2 linked regions of the Alloyangia pacifica genome follow. Each later gene encodes a partner of the first gene's protein in a complex. Links are inferred from orthologs where the notes say so. Each region holds a gene or a part of one and is shown on either strand. Other genes may lie near its edges.

Region 1 (8,524 bases):
GCGTCCGCTGTTTTCATCACAGCGCCGCACTCGCCGGTGGCCTGCCTCACAAGGAACCAAACCATGTCACCACCCGACGGGCGTAGCGCCTTTTTCGGTCTGATGGCGCTTGCCATGCTGCTGCCGACACTGGCAATTCCGGTGGTTGTGTTGGCCATGCTGGTCCAGGTCGTTCTCGGGGCGCTCAACCTTCATGCCGGGTTTGGCCTGAAGCGCCGACGGACCGATGCGCCGTCGCGATTTGTGACACCCCAGCGGCTGCACTTCTCCGTGCATCTGGCGATCCATGACGAACCTCCCGCCATCGTCGCGCGCACATTGCGCGCCTTCACATTGCAGGTTGATGCGCCTGAGTTCGAGGTCATCGTGCTCGATAACAATACCGCCGATCCGGCACTCTGGCGCCCGATCGCCGCGCTATGCGATGCACTTGGCCCCGCGTTTCGCTTCTACCATGAAGAGGGCGTCACCGGTGCCAAGGCAGGCGCGCTCAACATCGCGCTCGCGCGCACAAATCCCGCGGCCACCCACGTGGTCATCGTCGATGCAGACTACGAGGTCACGCCGGATTTCCTCGCCATCGCGGCGCAGGAGCTACAGCGCAGCGGTGACGACTTCGTCCAGTTCCCGCAGGCCTATCATGGCGACGCGGGCCCGGCGCAGGGGCTGTCGCTTGAACTGGCAGACTATTTCCTGCGCCACGCACGGCAGGCGAACCTGGCACGGGCGATGTTGTTGACCGGAACACTCAGCGTCATAAGTCGGCCCGCCCTCGAGGCTGTCGGCGGATGGAGCTTGCGGAGCATCACCGAAGATGCGGAGCTTGGGCTGCGCCTGCACCGTGCGGGGTATCGCGGGCGGTTCGTGGACAGGGTCGTCGGACGTGGTCTGCTGCCCCTCGATCTTGGCGGCCTGAGCCTGCAACGGTATCGCTGGGCCGCCGGCAACATGGACACGGCGCGGGGTGTATTCGGCGGGCTTCCGGCGCGCACGACGCTTCAGGTCTTCGCGCAGCTCACCGCGTGGGCAAACCTCGCGCTGCCCTGTACCGCCACGTTGATTGGCGGCGGCGCCGCGTTGTCGTTGGGACACCACGCCGAGGCAAGCCGCTTTCTGGTCACGCTGTCGGGGATCGGCCTCGTGCTGGTTTACCTGTCGGTCTGCCTGCCCATGGTCATCGCTATGGTCGTGCGTGGCCGCCCGCCGTTCAAGGCCTTCGGGGTGGCGCTGGCGGCGCGCGGCGCGATGATCCTGCCTTCGGCGCTCGGGACGGTGGACGCCCTCATGGGCCGGTCCGGCAGCTTCCAGCGGACCGAGAAGGACATCACTCAGGCTTCCGATGCCGTCGGGCCGATGCTGCCCGCGCTGGCCCTCTGCGGTGGCGCCCTGCTGACCATCGCGCATTTGCCTGCCGCCGCCGCGCTCGGCGCCGTCCTGATGGCGCTGCCCTATCCGCTGGCTCTCGCCACGCGCCGCCGCCTGATCGCCTACCGCTCCGCCCTTCACCCCGCCTGAGGAACGCCCAATGACACCCAGCGTCACAATCGTCATCCCGACCTACAATCGCGCCCTCGTGCTGCCACAGGCCATCGAGGCGGCGCTCGGGCAGTCGCATCCCAAGACCACGGTGATGGTCGTCGATGATGGATCGCAGGACGAGACCCGGGCGATCATCGCGCGCTACGCGGATCACCCCGGTTTCGTCGGCGTCAGCCTTGCGGGCAACATCGGCACCGCGCAGGCAAAGAACGTGGGCATCGCGCTCAGCACAACGGACGCCATCACCTTTCACGATTCCGATGACCTGCCCCACCGCGACAAGGTCATGCGGCAGGCGCGCGTGCTCGGGAACGAAACCATCGGCGCGCATCCCTGCCTCAACTGGCGCCTGGCGGGCCGCGAGCCTGAAACGCGCATCCAGGTGGGCGGCGTGCTGTCCCATCATGAACTCATCCTGCCTGATGGCGAGCGAGTCGAGATCCGCCGAACCCTCAGCCTCGTTGACGACTTCTTTCCGAACTTGCAGATGGCCGCCGGGGTGCCGGGGGACTGGACGCATGTGAATTCAGGCCTGTTCCATCGGTCGGTCTTCGACCGGCTGGGCGGCTTTCTGGACTGCATCGAGGAGGACCGCGAATTCCGCAACCGGCTGATCATGGCCGGAGAGGTGCTCTGGGTCATCCCCGAGATCCTGCTGACCAAGATCGAGACACCCGACAGCCTGACCCAGCTGGGTGCGACGGATTACGACAGCCCGCGCCGCATCGCGGATCGCAAGCGGGTCTGGGACGCGGTCGGCCGCTGGTTCGCCACGCGCGAGGTCGATCCGGTGCCCATTGATCTGTCCGGCATCACAATCCGGTCCTGCACCAACCCCGCCCTCTGCGACCGCGCTGCGCTGAGCGGGATGACCCCCCTTCGGGAGCAGGTGGCATGAGCGGCGGGATCACCTTTGTCGATGTGCTCGCGCCGCGTGCCTATAGCGGGATGCCGGGACATCTGGCCGGGCTTGGTGGAACTGAAGCGACCCTGGTGCGCATCGCCGAAAGCCTGGCCCCCCGCCTCCGCGTCACCGTGCGCCAATCCGCGCGACAGGAGCACGACGAGCTGTCCGGCCGCGTCCGCTACGCCGGTTTCGACGTGAGGCGGCCCTTGCCCGAAGCGCCGGCGACCATCGTCGTTGTGAACTCCTGGAAGATCGCGCCCCGGCTGGCACGGCTGCATCCCGCAGCCCGGGTCATCGTCTGGCAGCACGTCTTTCCCGGCCGTCACAACCGGGCGCTGGCCCCTGCCCTGCGCGAGGCCGGAGTAGAGGTGATATGCGTCTCTGCCGCCCATGCCGACTGGCTGCGCGCCTTTCTCGGGCCCGATGCGCCGTCCATCGGCCATATCCACAACCCGATTAACGATGATCTTGTCCCGGACGACACGCCCCGCGATCCGGGCCTGATGCTCTTCGCCTCCTCCCCCCACAAGGGGCTGGGTCAGGTGTTCCGTCGGTTCGAGGCGCTGAAGCACCGCATCCCCTCTCTGCGCCTTGCCGTGGCGGATCCCGGATATCTGGCCTGGCCGGCCGGTCCTGTCCCGACCGGGGTCATCCCGCTCGGGCGGCTCGAAAAGCCCCGGCTGGTCAGTTGGATGCGCCGGGCGCTGTGCCTGTTCTATCCGCAGGACCAGTTTGCCGAGACCTTCGGACTGGTCATTGCAGAGGCCAATGCCGTCGGCTGCCCGGCGCTCCTGCAGCGCGGCCTTGGCGCGAATGACGAGGTCGCCTCGGACCCCGGGCAATGCATCGACACCGCCAACCCGGAAGCCATCGCCGCAAGGATCGCCGAGTGGCGCAGCGCCATCGGGCGCCGCCCCCTTGCCACCGGACGGGCAGAGTTCCGGCTGTCCCAGGTGACCGCCCAGTGGGCGGCGCTGCTGAACACCGATCTGGCGGACCGACCCCGCCTTCACGCAATGCAAGACTGAGCCCCAAAGGAATGACCATGAAAGACGAAAATGATATCCGCAAAGGCAACGGCGGCGAGACCCACCAGGTGGCCGGTGACAGCAACGAGACAATGACGACGCAAGTCGGCATGCCGATCTCGGACGACCAGAACACGCTCAAGGTCGGACAGCGCGGACCGCACCTCATCGAAGATCAGGTCTTCCGCGAAAAGATCTTTCACTTCGACCACGAGCGCATTCCCGAGCGGGTCGTGCACGCCCGGGGTTATGGCGCTCACGGCACCTTCGAACTGACCGAGGACCTCTCGGACCTCACCCGCGCCAAGGTGCTCACCGAAGTGGGCGAGAAGACGGAGGTCTTCGTGCGCTTCTCCACCGTCGCCGGCAACAAGGGGTCCCCCGACCTCGCCCGGGACGTTCGCGGCTTCGCGGTGAAGTTCTATACCAAGGAAGGCAACTGGGACCTCGTCGGCAACAACATCCCCGTGTTCTTCATCCAGGACGCGATGAAGTTCCCGGACCTGATCCATGCCGCCAAGCAGGAGCCCGACCGCGGGTTCCCGCAGGCGCAGACGGCGCATGATAACTTCTGGGACTTCATCTCGCTGATGCCGGAAGCCATGCACATGGCGCTTTGGATCATGTCGGACCGAACCATCCCGCGGTCCTTCCGCTTCATGGAAGGGTTTGGCGTGCATACCTTCCGGCTCGTGAACGCCGAGGGCAAGTCGAGCTTCGTCAAGTTCCACTGGAAGCCCCGGCTGGGCATGCAATCGGTTCTCTGGGACGAGGCGGTCAAGATCAACGGCGCCGACCCCGATTTCCACCGCCGCGATCTTTGGGACGCGATCCAGAAGGGCGACTATCCGCAGTGGGATCTCGGTCTGCAGGTCTTCGACGAGGACTTCGCCGACAGCTTCGATTTCGACGTGCTGGACGCCACCAAGCTGATCCCCGAGGAAGTCGTCCCGGTGCGCCGCGTCGGCACGCTGACGCTGAACCGCATGGTCGACAACTTCTTTGCCGAGACCGAGCAGGTCGCCTTTCAGACCGGCAATATCGTCCCCGGCATCGACCATTCCAACGACCCACTGCTTCAGGGGCGGAACTTCTCCTACCTCGACACGCAGCTCAAGCGGCTGGGCGGGCCGAACTTCAACCACATACCGATCAATGCGCCGAAATGTCCCTTTGCCCACCTGCAACAGGACGGCCACATGGCGATGCACAATCCCAAGGGCCGGGTGAACTACGAGCCCAACAGCCTTGGCGAGGGCCCACGCGAGGACCTGGAGCGCGGCTTCACCTCCTACCCGGCCGAGGAGGCGGGAGAGAAACGGCGCATCCGGTCAGAAACCTTTGCCGACCACTACAGCCAGGCCCGGCAATTCTATCTCAGCCAGACTGATGTGGAAAAAGGGCACATCGCCGACGCCTTCGTCTTCGAGCTCTCCAAGGTCGAGCGCCTGTCGATCCGCCAGCGCATGGTCGGCCACCTGATGGTCGTCGACGAGGACCTTGCCAAGACGGTCGCCGATGGCCTGGGCCTGACCCAGATGCCGAGCGCGGCCACCCCCGCGCGCGACGTGATCCAGACCGACGCCTCGCCCGCGCTCAGCATGCTGGCCAACCCGCCCGACAGCTTTGCCGGCCGCAAGCTGGGCGTGCTGGTGACCGACGGGATCGACGGCGGTGCCTTCGAGGCGCTGAAGTCGGCAGCCGAAAGCGCCGGCGCGCAGGTCACGGTGATCGCCGAGAAGGTCGGCGGCGTGACCACCGCGCGTGGCAAGACCATCGCCGCGGATGAAAAGCTCGATGGCGCGCCGTCGGTCCTGTTCGATGCAGTAGCCGTCCTCGCCTCCGAGGATGGCGCAGCCAAGCTGGCAAACATGCACGGCGCGCGCACATTCCTCGGCGACGCCTTCGCGCACATGAAGTTCATCGCGCTGACGGCAGAGGCCAAATCCGGCTTCTGGTCTGACGCAGTTCCGGAAAAGGCCGATGAGGGGGTGTTCATTCTCGACGGCAAACCGGACGACTTCATCGCCGCCTGCAAAGCTCTTCGGTTCTGGGAACGGGCATCGTGAACCGCCGCCCCCTTGCCGCGCGCAGCCTTGCGTTCGGTCCGGAGACCCCTTGGCCTGCGGCGATCACAGTCCCGGCCCGAAACGAGGCGGAGCGGATCGTGCCCTGCCTCGAGGCGGCGCGCATGGCCTTGCGGGGGCGCGGAGGAATCGTCGTGGTCGTCAACGGCTCGGACGACGCGACCTTTCCCCGCGCCCGGGACTGGTTCGAAGCCACGGGCACGGCGGGGCTGCTGATCGATCTGGCTGACACCCCCGAGGGGGGTGTTGGCGCAGTGCGGCGGCAGGCCGTCGCCGCCGCGGCCCCCCGTCTCGCCAGCCGAGGCGTGGTGCTCACCACCGATGCCGACAGCCGGGTGTTGCCCGACTGGCTTGACACCAACCTGTCAGAGCTGACGCGGGCCGACCTCATTTGCGGTTCTGTCCTTCCGGATCGTGATGAGTTCGCGCAATTGCCTCCGATCATCGCGCAGCGCGGCGCCGCCGAGGGTGAGTACGTCGGCCTGACCCTCGCGCTCCGTGCGTTGATCGACCCGCTGGCGCATGACCCCGCCCCGTGCGGGCTCGGTGCCGCGGGCGCCAGCCTCGCGTTCCGGATGCCGCTCTATACCGATACCGGCGGCATCCCGGCGCTGCCGGGAAACGAGGACCGCGCCTTTGCCGCACTGGCAGAGGGTCGTGGCTGGCGCGTCCGGCATAGCCCAGACGTGCGTGTCTCGACGTCCTGTCGACTGGACGGGCGAGCGCCGGGCGGCATGGCCGAAGCCCTGGCGCGGCGCATTTCCGACCCTGATCCCATGGTGGACAGCGCGCTCGAACCTGCCCACCGGACAGTGCAGCGTTCGCGTCTGCAGAGGGCGCGGCGGGATGGCGTGGCACAGTTCGGCCCCGGGTCGCTGCAGGTGGCGCGGATCGATAGGCAACTGGCCGGACTGGAACGCACCCGAATGCGACTTTCGGACGTCGCGCGCGAATTGCCTCTTCTGGCCGCAGCAGTCCGCGCAGCGCGGGCGGACACGGAAAGGCTGACTGCATGAGAGAAGCCCCCGCAACAGCAATGCCAACGCTGACCGAAGCCGACGCCCTCAAGGCCGTCGCGGACGGTGCGCTGAAGGCCGACGCAGGCGGCTGCGACCTGTCGGACGACATGCGTCGCCTGGCGTCCTCCGGCATCCTCGCTCGGCTCTGCACTTTCGATGGACACCCCCGGGAGGCACAGGCGCAGGCCACCGTGCTGCGCCGGATCGGCCGCGCCAGCCTGTCGGTTGGACGCTTGGCCGAGGGGCATATGAACGCCCTCAAACTCGTCACCCTCTACGGCACGCCCGATCAGGTGCGGCGCCACACCACCTCTGCACGGAATGGGGCGATCTACGGCGTCTGGGGCGCTGACGCCGACCCAGCGGTGAGCGTCGTGACAGACCTTGACGGTCGGCTCCGCCTCGCCGGGGGCAAGCGCTTTGCCTCGGGCCTCGGGACCGTCAGCCATGCCGTGGTGACAGCAAAACATCCCGATGGCCTGCGCCTTGCCATCGCGGAGCTGGGGCACCCCGGACGCGCGGATGCCGCCGCCTGGGACACTTCCGGCATGCGGGCGACGGCCTCGGGCAGCTACGATTTCAACGGTGTCATGGCAGAAGCCCTTGGGGCTGCGGATGACTACCTGCGCGAGCCGCATTTCCAAGGCGGTGTCTGGCGCTATGCCGCCGTTCAGACCGGCGGGCTGGAGGCGCTGGCTGAAGAGGTGCGTCGCGCCGTCAGCGCGACAGATGCGCCGGGCGAGGCGCAACTGCACCGCCTGGCCCGGATCGCCAGCCTGGCCCATCGTGCCCGCCTGATGGTCGAGGATGCTGCCGCCCGGGTCGAGGCGCCCGGCGCGGGGCCAGAGGCCGTCGCGCTCAGCCTGGCCGCACGAGAAGAGGTCGAGGTGGCCTGCCTCGAAGGTCTCGCCTTGGCCGACCGTGCTCTCGGCACCCGGTCCTTCGTCAAAGGTCATCGGGCCGAGCTGGTCCGCCGCGACCTCGGGTTCTTCCTGCGGCAGGCAGACCTCGACGGCAAGCTTCGGCAGGTTGGCGCGGCACTGTGCGCGGCCAAGGCCCCAGTCGGAGAGGTCTGGGCAGGATGATGACCTTCACCGGGATTGTCGCACAGGCGGAAAACGCGCCCTACGCCCAGCTCGCGGACCTGACCGGACCCGGTGCCGTGCTGGTTCTGGCCCCTCACCCCGATGATGAATCGCTCGCGATGGGAGGGGCCATTGCGGCAGCCTCTGCAGCCGGCCACCGCGTACATATAGCAGTCGTTTCGGACGGAGTATTGTCGCACCCCAGGTCCAGGGCATATCCCGCCGCCGCACTGTCAGCCTTGCGCAGGGCGGAGGTCGAGGCGGCGGTCCGGGTCCTCACCGAAGGACGTGAGGCGCCGATCTGGCTGGGCTATCCCGATCAGGACACGCCGGATGATCCCGGCTCCTTTTCCGAAGTCGAGACTCGGCTGCGTCCCCATCTTGGCGAGGTCACGGCGATCTGGACCACCTGGAACGGCGATCCGCACAGTGACCACCAGCGCGTATGGAGGCTTGCCCGCTCGATGGCGGACCGGCTGGCGTGCGCGATGTTCGCCTGCCCGGTCTGGGGACGGGTCCAAACGCCTGTGGCAGGGGCTTCCAGCATCGGCCTCAGGCGCTTTCAAACGGCGGCGTTCCGCGACCTGAAGGCGCGCGCCGTCGCTGCCCACGTGTCCCAGATGACCGGGCTTATCGACGATGACCCGTCCGGCTTCCGGATGCCGCAGAACCTCGCCGCGCATTTCGTCGTGGCAGATGAGATTTTCATCCCAGCATGAGCCGCGACGCCGCCTCCTTCGACCGTCTCTACCGCGAGACCGCCGACCCCTGGAACTATGAGACAAGCCCCTACGAGGCTGAGAAATACGCCCGGTGCCTCGCCCTATTGCCGCCACGCCGCTTCGGCCGTGCGCTGGAG
Region 2 (8,473 bases), 920 kb from region 1 along the record:
GAGGAGGGCCGCGTGGTGCTCTCGGGCACGCTGGCGACCCTGCCGCTGCGCGAGGCGCGCGAGGCTTTCGAGCGGGAGTACCTGCTGACCCAGATCAACCGCTTCGGCGGAAACATCTCGCGCACCGCGGCCTTTGTCGGCATGGAGCGCTCGGCGCTGCACCGCAAGCTGAAGTCGCTGGGCGTGGTGACCGGGGCGAAATCCGGCGGGCGCATCGCCTATATCGAGGAAGACCAGGTGACCTCCGCCTCCTGAGAGCGGCGCCGGATAAAGGGTTTAATTCCGGGACAGTTCCGCCTCGTGGGCGGGGCTGGAAACGCCCTGGGGGCGCCCGTGCATTGACCGCTCGCACCGGGCATGTCATGCCGGGCACACTCGGGGCCTCGGGCCAGCAATTTGGGCAGACGACATGAAAGTCATCATTTGCGGCGCGGGCCAGGTCGGCTGGCAGATCGCCCGTCATCTCTCGGGCGAGCGCAACGACGTCACCGTGGTGGACAGCAACCCCGACCTGGTGCGGCGGGCGACCGACACGCTCGACGTGCAGGGGATCGCAGGCTTCGCCTCCTATCCCGATGTGCTCGACAAGGCCGGCGCGCGCGACGCCGACATGATCATCGCCGCCACCTATTCGGACGAGGTCAACATGGTCACCTGCCAGGTGGCCCATTCGATCTTTGCCATCCCGCGCAAGATCGCCCGCCTGCGCTCGCAGAGCTACCTGACGGCGATCTACTCGGACCTTTATCGCCGCGACCACCTGCCGATCGACGTGGTGATCTCGCCCGAGAAGGAGGTCGCCGAGGCCGCGCTGCAGCGCCTCTCAGCCCCTGCGGCCTTTGACACCGAGCGCTTTCTCGAGGGCGGGGCGCAGCTTCTCGGCCTGACCATCGACGAGCATTGCCCGATCATCAACACGCCGCTGCGGCAGCTCTCGGACCTCTTCTCGACGCTGCGTTCGGTGGTGGTGGGCGTCCGCCGCGAGGGCACGCTGTTTGCCCCCGAGCCGCGTGATCAGATTTTCGTCGGGGATGCCTGCTACGTGCTGGTCCACGCCGACGACATCCAGCGCACGCTCGAGATCTTCGGCAAGGCGCAGCGCAAGCAAGAGCGGATCGTGGTGCTGGGCGGCGGCAACGTCGGCCTTGCGGTGGCGCGCGCGCTGGAAAGCCGTGCCGAGCGCATCCGCGCCAAGGTGATCGAGAAGGACCGCGCCGCCGCCGAACGCGCCGCCGACGCGCTGGAGCGCACCATCGTGCTGCATGGCGACGCGCTCGACACCGCGCTTCTGCGCGAGGCAGGCATCAGCCGCGCCGACGCCGTGCTGTGCGTGACCGACGACGAAAAGACCAACCTGCTGGCCGCCGTGCGCGCCAAGGCCGAGGGCTGCCCCATGGCCATTGCGCTGATCAACGACCCCACGCTGGTGCCGCTGATGGAGCCGATGGGAGTCGACGCCCATATCAACCCGCGCGCCACCACCGTCAGCTCGATCCTGCGCCATATCCGCCACGGCCGGGTGCGCTCGGTCTACTCGATCGGTGACGCCGAGGCCGAGGTGATCGAGGCCGAGGTGCTCTCGACCTCGTCCATCGCCGGGCGGATGATCCGCGAGATCGAATTCCCCGAAGGCGTGCTGGTCGGCGCGGTGATGAAGGACGGCGAGGTGATCAAGATCACCGGCGAGCTGCGCATCGAAGAGGGCGACCGCATCGTCATGTTCGCGCTGGCCAAGGACGTGCCGGAGGTCGAGCGGCTCCTGCAGGTCTCGATCGACTTCTTCTGATCGATGCGCACGCTCAGCCGCACGCCCCTTCTGATCCTGCTCGCGAGCATCGCCAGTGCTTCGATGATCGCCCCCGCCGCCGTGGCGCTGGCGCATGAGGAGTTCCACGACGCCCGCAGCTTCTTCTACGCGGGCATCGTCGGGCTGGTGCTGACCACGCTGATCGGCATCGCCCAGGCGACCCGGACCCATTACCGCTCGGCGCCGCGGCAGCTGCTGGCACTGCTCGCGACCTTCCTGCTGCTGCCTGCCATGCTCGCCGTGCCGTTCCACGAGGCGGTGCGGACCACCAGTTTTCTCAACGCCTATGTCGAGATGGTCTCGAGCCTGACGACCACCGGGGCCACGCTCTTTGCCCCCGAGCGCCTTTCGGCGGCCGAGCACCTTTGGCGCGCGCAGGTGGGCTGGATGGGCGGGCTGCTGATCTGGGTCAGCTCGGCGGCGCTGCTGGCGCCGCTGACGCTGGGGGGCTTCGAGGTTACCGCCTCGGGTGAGCCCGGCCAGAGCGTTGACGCGGGCGCAGCGCGGCGCGACGTGACCGACCCGGCGCTGCGGCTTGCCGCCTCGGCGCGGGTGCTGGCGCCGATCTACGTCGGCCTGACGGTGGCGCTCTGGGTGATGCTGCTGATGGCGGGCGACCAACCGCTGGTGGCGCTCAGCCATGCCATGTCGACACTCTCGACTTCGGGAATTTCTCCCATCGGCGGGCCGCAGACGGCGCAGAGCGGCATGGCGGGCGAGATGATCATCTTCCTCTTCCTGTTCTTTGCCCTCTCGCGGCTGACCTTCTCTGGTGACACGAAGGGTCTCGCGGGGTCGAAGCTGAGCCATGATCCCGAGTTCCGCCTGGGGCTGCTGATCGTGCTTGTCCTGCCCGCCGCGCTTTTCCTGCGGCACTGGATCGCCTCTTTCGAGATCGGCACAGAGACCAATCTCGCCGCCGGGCTGCGCTCGCTCTGGGGCGGGCTTTTCACGGCGCTTTCATTTCTGTCGACCACCGGCTTCCAGAGCGCCGACTGGGGCGCGGTGCGTGGCTGGTCGGGGTTGCAGACGCCGGGGGTGATTCTGCTTGGGCTGGCGATCATGGGGGGCGGGGTGGCGACCACGGCCGGCGGCGTGAAACTGCTGCGGATCTACGCGCTTTATCTTGCCGGCGTGCGCGAGATGGAACGCCTGGTGCACCCGCATTCGCTGGGCCGCTCCGGCGTCATGGCGCGGCGCATCCGCCGGCAGGGGGCCTTTGTCGCCTGGGTGTTCTTCATGCTCTTTGCCATGACGATCGCGGTCTTCTCGCTGCTCTTCGCTCTCTCGGGGCTGGATTTCGAGAACGCCATGGTCACCACGGTCGCGGCGCTCACCAATTGCGGTCCGCTGATCCGCGCCGCCGCCGAGCAGCCGATCCCGCTGAGCGAGATGGGCGACGCGGCGAAGGGGCTTTTTGTGGCGGCCATGGTGCTCGGACGGCTCGAGGTGCTGGGCATCATCGTGCTGCTAACGCCTGACATTTGGCGCGATTGAGCAGGGGCTTGCGGCGCCTTTGCGCTGAGCGCCGGCCGACCCGCCGCGGGGTCGGTATTTTTGCTCTGGAAGTTCCGCAACTTGCGATACATACTCGCCAAGAACGAGGGAGCGCCTGAGAACGGCTGCAGCAAGAAAAAAAGGCTAAATTAATGGCTTCAGACAGACAAAATCTACAGGACGCATTTCTTAACCATGTTCGGAAAACCAAGGTTCCGGTTACGGTTTTCCTGATCAACGGTGTAAAATTGCAGGGTGTCATCACCTGGTTCGACAATTTTTGCGTTCTCCTCCGCCGCGACGGTCAGTCGCAGCTCGTGTACAAACACGCGATCTCGACCATCATGCCGTCGCAGCCGATCAACCTTTATGACGGCGACGATACCGCTTGAACGAACATGATCCGCATGTGACCCGCGCCTGGGTCCTGCACCCCGATATCAAGGCAGACCGTGATCGCCGCGATGCGGAGATGGCGCTTGAAGAAGGCGTGGCCCTGGCCGCCGCTCTCCCCGACCTCGAGGTCGTGGGGAGCGAGGTTGTGCCGCTGCGCGACCCGCATCCCGGCACGCTCTTCGGCTCTGGCAAGATTGCCGAGCTGAAGGAACGTCTCAAAGAGGCCGAGGTCGAGCTGGTGCTCGTCGATGGCCCGGTGACGCCGGTGCAGCAGCGCAACCTCGAAAAAGAGTGGAAGGTGAAACTTCTCGACCGGACCGGGCTGATCCTCGAGATCTTCTCGGACCGCGCCGCGACCCGCGAGGGTGTGCTGCAGGTCGAGATGGCGGCACTGAGCTACCAGCGCACGCGCCTTGTGCGGGCCTGGACCCACCTCGAACGCCAGAGGGGTGGGCTCGGCTTCGTCGGCGGCCCCGGCGAGACCCAGATCGAGGCCGACCGCCGTGCCATCGACGAGCAACTCGTGCGCCTGCGCCGGCAGCTCGACAAGGTGGTCAAGACCCGCGCCCTGCACCGCAAGGCGCGCGCCAAGGTGCCTTATCCGATCGTCGCGCTGGTCGGCTACACCAACGCCGGCAAGTCGACCATCTTCAACCGGCTGACCGGGGCAGAGGTGCTGGCAAAGGACATGCTCTTTGCCACGCTCGACCCGACGATGCGGGCGGTGCAACTGCCGACGGGCATGGATGTGATCCTGTCCGACACGGTGGGCTTCATCTCTGACCTGCCGACCGAGCTGGTTGCTGCCTTCCGCGCCACGCTCGAAGAGGTGCTGGCCGCCGACCTAGTGCTGCACGTGCGCGACATCTCGCACCCGGGCACGATGGAACAGGCCGAAGACGTCTACGCCATCCTGCGCTCTCTGGGCGTCAACGAGGACGTGTCGCAGATCGAGGTCTGGAACAAGATCGACCAGCTTGATCCGGAGGATCGCGAGGCGGCGCTCGCCCGTGCAGCGCGCGACGAAGGCATCTTCGCGGTCAGCGCGATTACCGGCGAGGGGCTTGACGGGCTGCTCGAGGCGGTGACCGAGCGGCTGCAGGGGGCCTCGATCGACGAGGATGTGCGGATCGGCTTCGGCGAGGGCAAGCGCCGGGCGTGGCTCTTCCAGAAAGGGCTGGTGCTGTCCGAGGAGCAGGACGAGGAGGGCTACCTCCTGCACCTGCGCTGGACCGCCAAGGACCGCGCTCAGTTCGAGACGGTGTGACGCATCTCTCTTCGTAGAGACGTGCCCCTAGAACAGGGGTTTGTCGGCGGCGAGGATCATCTTCGCCGCCTTCAGCCGTGCGCGCTGGCGCAGCGACGGATCGGCCGGCGTGCGCGCCCAGGTGCCGAGCGCATAGGCGCGCTGCGCAAAGAGCCGGGCGGCGGGAGCGGTGATCTCGTCGCCGTAGCCGCGCGCGAGAGCGGCGGCGAAGCGCGGGGCGTCGGGCTCGGGCGCAGAGGCCAGCGCGTCGATCAGCAGGGCAACCAGATCGCGATAGGGGGCGTCGGGCGCATCATTCTCGAAATCCAGGCCCCAGAGCGCGCCCTCGGCGCTGACCAGATTGGCTAGGTGCAGGTCGCGGTGGGTGACGGCACGGGGGGCGGGCAGGCCACGGGCTTCTGAAAAGAGCGCTTCGAACTCTGCAAGGGCGTGGGAAAAATTCTCGATGTCGGGAAAGGCGTCACCGTCCATTTGTGCCCGCAGCAGCCGTCCGGCGAGCCAGTCGAGCTGTCCTCGCGGGCGCAGCTTGCGCGGCTCCAGCGTCGGGCGGTGCAGCGCGGCGAGCCATCTGCCCGCGGCTTCCAGATGCACATCGCGCTTTTCGGCAGGCAGCTGCGGCCAGAGCTCGGCGAGGCTCGGGCCCGGCGCATAGTCCATGCCCAGCGCCAGCCGCACGTCGTCGAAGAACAGCACCTCGGGTGCGCGCCACGGGCCTTCGTGCATCTGTGCGGCAACGGCGCGCTGCCGCGCGGCCTGCGCGCGGGCCTTCTCGGCAAAGGCGGGGGCGAAGACCTTGACCACCAGGCGTTCGCTGGGGTGGGCGGCGCAGAAGACCTGCGCGCGCATCGGACGGTCGAGGTTTTTAAGGCAGCCAAGTCCATAGGCTCGGCCGGGACGGTGGTGTGCCAGGACCTCGCGCGCCAGCACCTTAGCCTCAAGGCGGGTCAGGCGCGCGGGGTCGGTCACGGTTTCACCAGATGCGTCACGCCGACCGAGGCGGCGCGGGCGAGGTTCTCGTCCAGCGACATGGGGATGTATTCGCCGCGGCGCCAGAGCGTGCCCATGTCGTCGTAATGGCGCGACAGCAGGTGGCCCGACTCGCCGGTCGAGATGACGAAGACCGAGCTGTCGGGATCGGCGAAATCATAGACCCCGCGGTAGGTGGCGCCATGCACGTTGGCAAAGGGATCGGGGCCGCTCCCTGCGGTCACGCCGCGCTGCAGGGTGAAATCGCCGCCCGAGGTGGTCTGGCGGATGTTGACGAAATAGTTCAGCAGCGGCACGTCGCCCAGCACGCTGTGCTTGTGCGTGACCTGGTGCGCATCGCCCCAGCGCAGGCTCTCGAGCTGCGTGCCGTAGCGCTCGCCGACCCAGACCAGCGCGTCGTCCAGCGCCATGCGGGCGATGTCGGTGCAGGTCTCCTTGGGGGCCGAGCGCAGCACGTCGCACCATTTTCCGGCACCGCCGATGTTGCGGAAGACGCGCTCGATGAAGAGCGGGTCGACATGGGTGTATTCATCCGCCAGCGGGCCGATCTCGTCGCGGATCAGCCGGTCCTGCAGGGCGCGCAGCCAAGCGGCGTAGATCAGTGGCTCGGGCATGTGCTCGTTCATTTCGCCGTTCCACTCGGCCAGCAGGTCGAGCGCCCGCTCGCGCTGGCGGAGCGGGGTGCCCTCGGGGGCGGCCTCGCCGGTGAACCACAGGTCGCGGCCGATGAGCGGCAGCAGCGTGCGCGCGGCGGGCGAGACGGTGTCGAGCTGTGCCTCGATGAAGCTGTCGCGGGTGTGCACCTCGCGGCCCTGCATCAGCGCGCTCCAACGCATGATCCGCTGGCTGTCGCCCCAGTCGAAGCTGACGTGATGGGGGAAGGGGCGGTCGACGATCTTGTTGTTGGTATTGCCCAGTATGCCGCCCTTGGGGTCCTTGAACACAGGGTTGTCGCTGTCCGGCAGAATGCCCCGCCAGCGGTTGGCGGCGATCCAGCCGGGGCTCGGCATGCGGCCCTGCGTCTGGCTCTGCGGGTCGCGCTCTGGCATGGCGCCGATCAGCTTCATCGCGATATGCGCATCGTCGACCAGGGTCAGCATTTGCGAGGGGGCGACGAAGGCCTTGCTGGCCTCTAGCGCCTCATCGACGTTCTGCGCCTTCATCAGGCCGATGGCGGCGGTCATCGAGCTGTCGCGGTCGCTGAGCGCGGTCCAGGCAAGCGAAACCACGTCGCCCTGCGGGGTGATCCGGTCAAGGTCGAACGCCTTGCGCGGCAGCACCGGGCCATTGTCGGTCCAGCGCAAGGTGAGCGTGACCGGCGGCGCGCCCTTGATGTCGACGATCGAGCGACGGGTGCGGAAATTCTTGAAACCGTCGGGGGTGCGGTAGCGCTCGGGGTTCTCGGGGTCCAGCTCCTCGATATAGAGGTCCTGGTCGTCGAGGTAGGACGACGTGAGGCCCCAGGCGATATGCTCGGAGCGGCCGAGCATGACCGCGGGCACGCCGGGGATGGTGCCGCCAATGACGCCGCCGGTCGAGAGCTGCAGCCGCGCGAGATACCAGGTCGATGGCGCGGTGAAGCCGAGGTGCGGATCGTTGGCCAGCAGAGTGCCGCCCCCCGCTGACCGGTCCGGCGCCGCGGCCCAGGCGTTGGAGGCGCCGGCCATGCCGCGCGGCGCGACGGGCATCATCGCGGGGGAGGGACGGCTTGCCTCGGCGAAGCGCGGCAGCCGCTTCTCCGGAAAGAGCGCGGCGTATTCCGGCAGCTCGGCGATGGCCGGGCCGGGGATGTCGGGCAGGATGTCCTGGATCATCTCGGGCTCGGGCAGGGCAAGCGAGGTGCGGGCGCGCAGAATTTCGTCGCGGAACTGCCCCGAAAGCTGCAGGGCCATCAGCTTGACGATGGCCAGTGAATCCGCCGGCTGCCAGGGGGCGATGGGCGCGTTGAAGAGGAAGAACTCGGGGGCGCCACGGCCAAGGCTGTCGGAGTTGATCTCGTCGATACGCGCGTTGACCCCGGCGGCATAGGCTTCGAGCGCGTCGCGTGTCTCACCGTCCTGCGCTTCCACCGAGAGGCGCGCCTGGGTGTAGAGGTCGAGCCGGCGCATCAGCGTGTCGGTATCGACGGTGCGGCGGCCAAAGAGTTCGGACAGACGGCCCTGCGCGGTGCGGCGCAGCAGGGTCATCTGCCACAGGCGGTCCTGCGCGTGCACGTAACCAAGGCCGAAGAAGACGTCGCGGTCGACCGGCGCGAAGATATGCGGCACCCCGGCGTTGTCGCGGACGATCTCGATGTCGCCGGCGGTGCCCGAGACCTCGAGCGTCTTGTCGTAGTCGGGCAGCGAGCGCGAGGCCAGGTAATATGCCAGCGAGACGCCGACGACGGCCAGCAGGATCGCCACGCTGACGAGCCTGAGTAGCCAGCGGAAGAGTGTTGCCATGTTCTGCCCCGAGTTTGCCCGCTTGGATTGCCCGCTCTTGACGGGCTTACCCAAGACCCGCCCCCTTGCCAAGGGGCG

The links.
Region 2: the proteins of CEW88_RS03795 (region 1) and hfq are in contact, whole or in part, in a crystal structure (PDB 3VU3), measured with the Escherichia coli proteins. The link is inferred for Alloyangia pacifica from one-to-one orthologs.

Annotation. Positions count from the first base shown.
Region 1 is NZ_CP022189.1:778,191-786,714, reverse strand. What follows is about bases 3,049-6,017. They hold CEW88_RS03795 (catalase), read left to right. Parts: upstream 3,049-3,491; coding sequence 3,492-5,543; downstream 5,544-6,017. Other genes in these bases: CEW88_RS03790 (glycosyltransferase), read left to right, coding at 5,540-6,017; CEW88_RS03800 (glycosyltransferase family 4 protein), read left to right, coding at 3,049-3,474. Outside these bases: CEW88_RS03810 (glycosyltransferase family 2 protein), read left to right, coding at 64-1,515; CEW88_RS03805 (glycosyltransferase family 2 protein), read left to right, coding at 1,526-2,437; more of CEW88_RS03800, read left to right, coding at 2,434-3,048; more of CEW88_RS03790, read left to right, coding at 6,018-6,577; CEW88_RS03785 (acyl-CoA dehydrogenase family protein), read left to right, coding at 6,598-7,665; CEW88_RS03780 (PIG-L deacetylase family protein), read left to right, coding at 7,662-8,384; CEW88_RS03775 (class I SAM-dependent DNA methyltransferase), read left to right, coding at 8,381-8,524.
Region 2 is NZ_CP022189.1:1,699,352-1,707,824, reverse strand. The notes cover bases 2,159-5,076. They hold hfq (RNA chaperone Hfq), read left to right. Parts: upstream 2,159-3,456; coding sequence 3,457-3,696; downstream 3,697-5,076. Other genes in these bases: CEW88_RS08155 (phosphotransferase family protein), read right to left, coding at 4,995-5,076; hflX (GTPase HflX), read left to right, coding at 3,714-4,967; CEW88_RS08170 (TrkH family potassium uptake protein), read left to right, coding at 2,159-3,304. Outside these bases: nitrogen assimilation response regulator NtrX, read left to right, coding at 1-255; Trk system potassium transporter TrkA, read left to right, coding at 410-1,786; more of CEW88_RS08170, read left to right, coding at 1,790-2,158; more of CEW88_RS08155, read right to left, coding at 5,077-5,933; CEW88_RS08150 (penicillin acylase family protein), read right to left, coding at 5,930-8,395. UniProt on the Escherichia coli protein: RNA chaperone that binds small regulatory RNA (sRNAs) and mRNAs to facilitate mRNA translational regulation in response to envelope stress, environmental stress and changes in metabolite concentrations.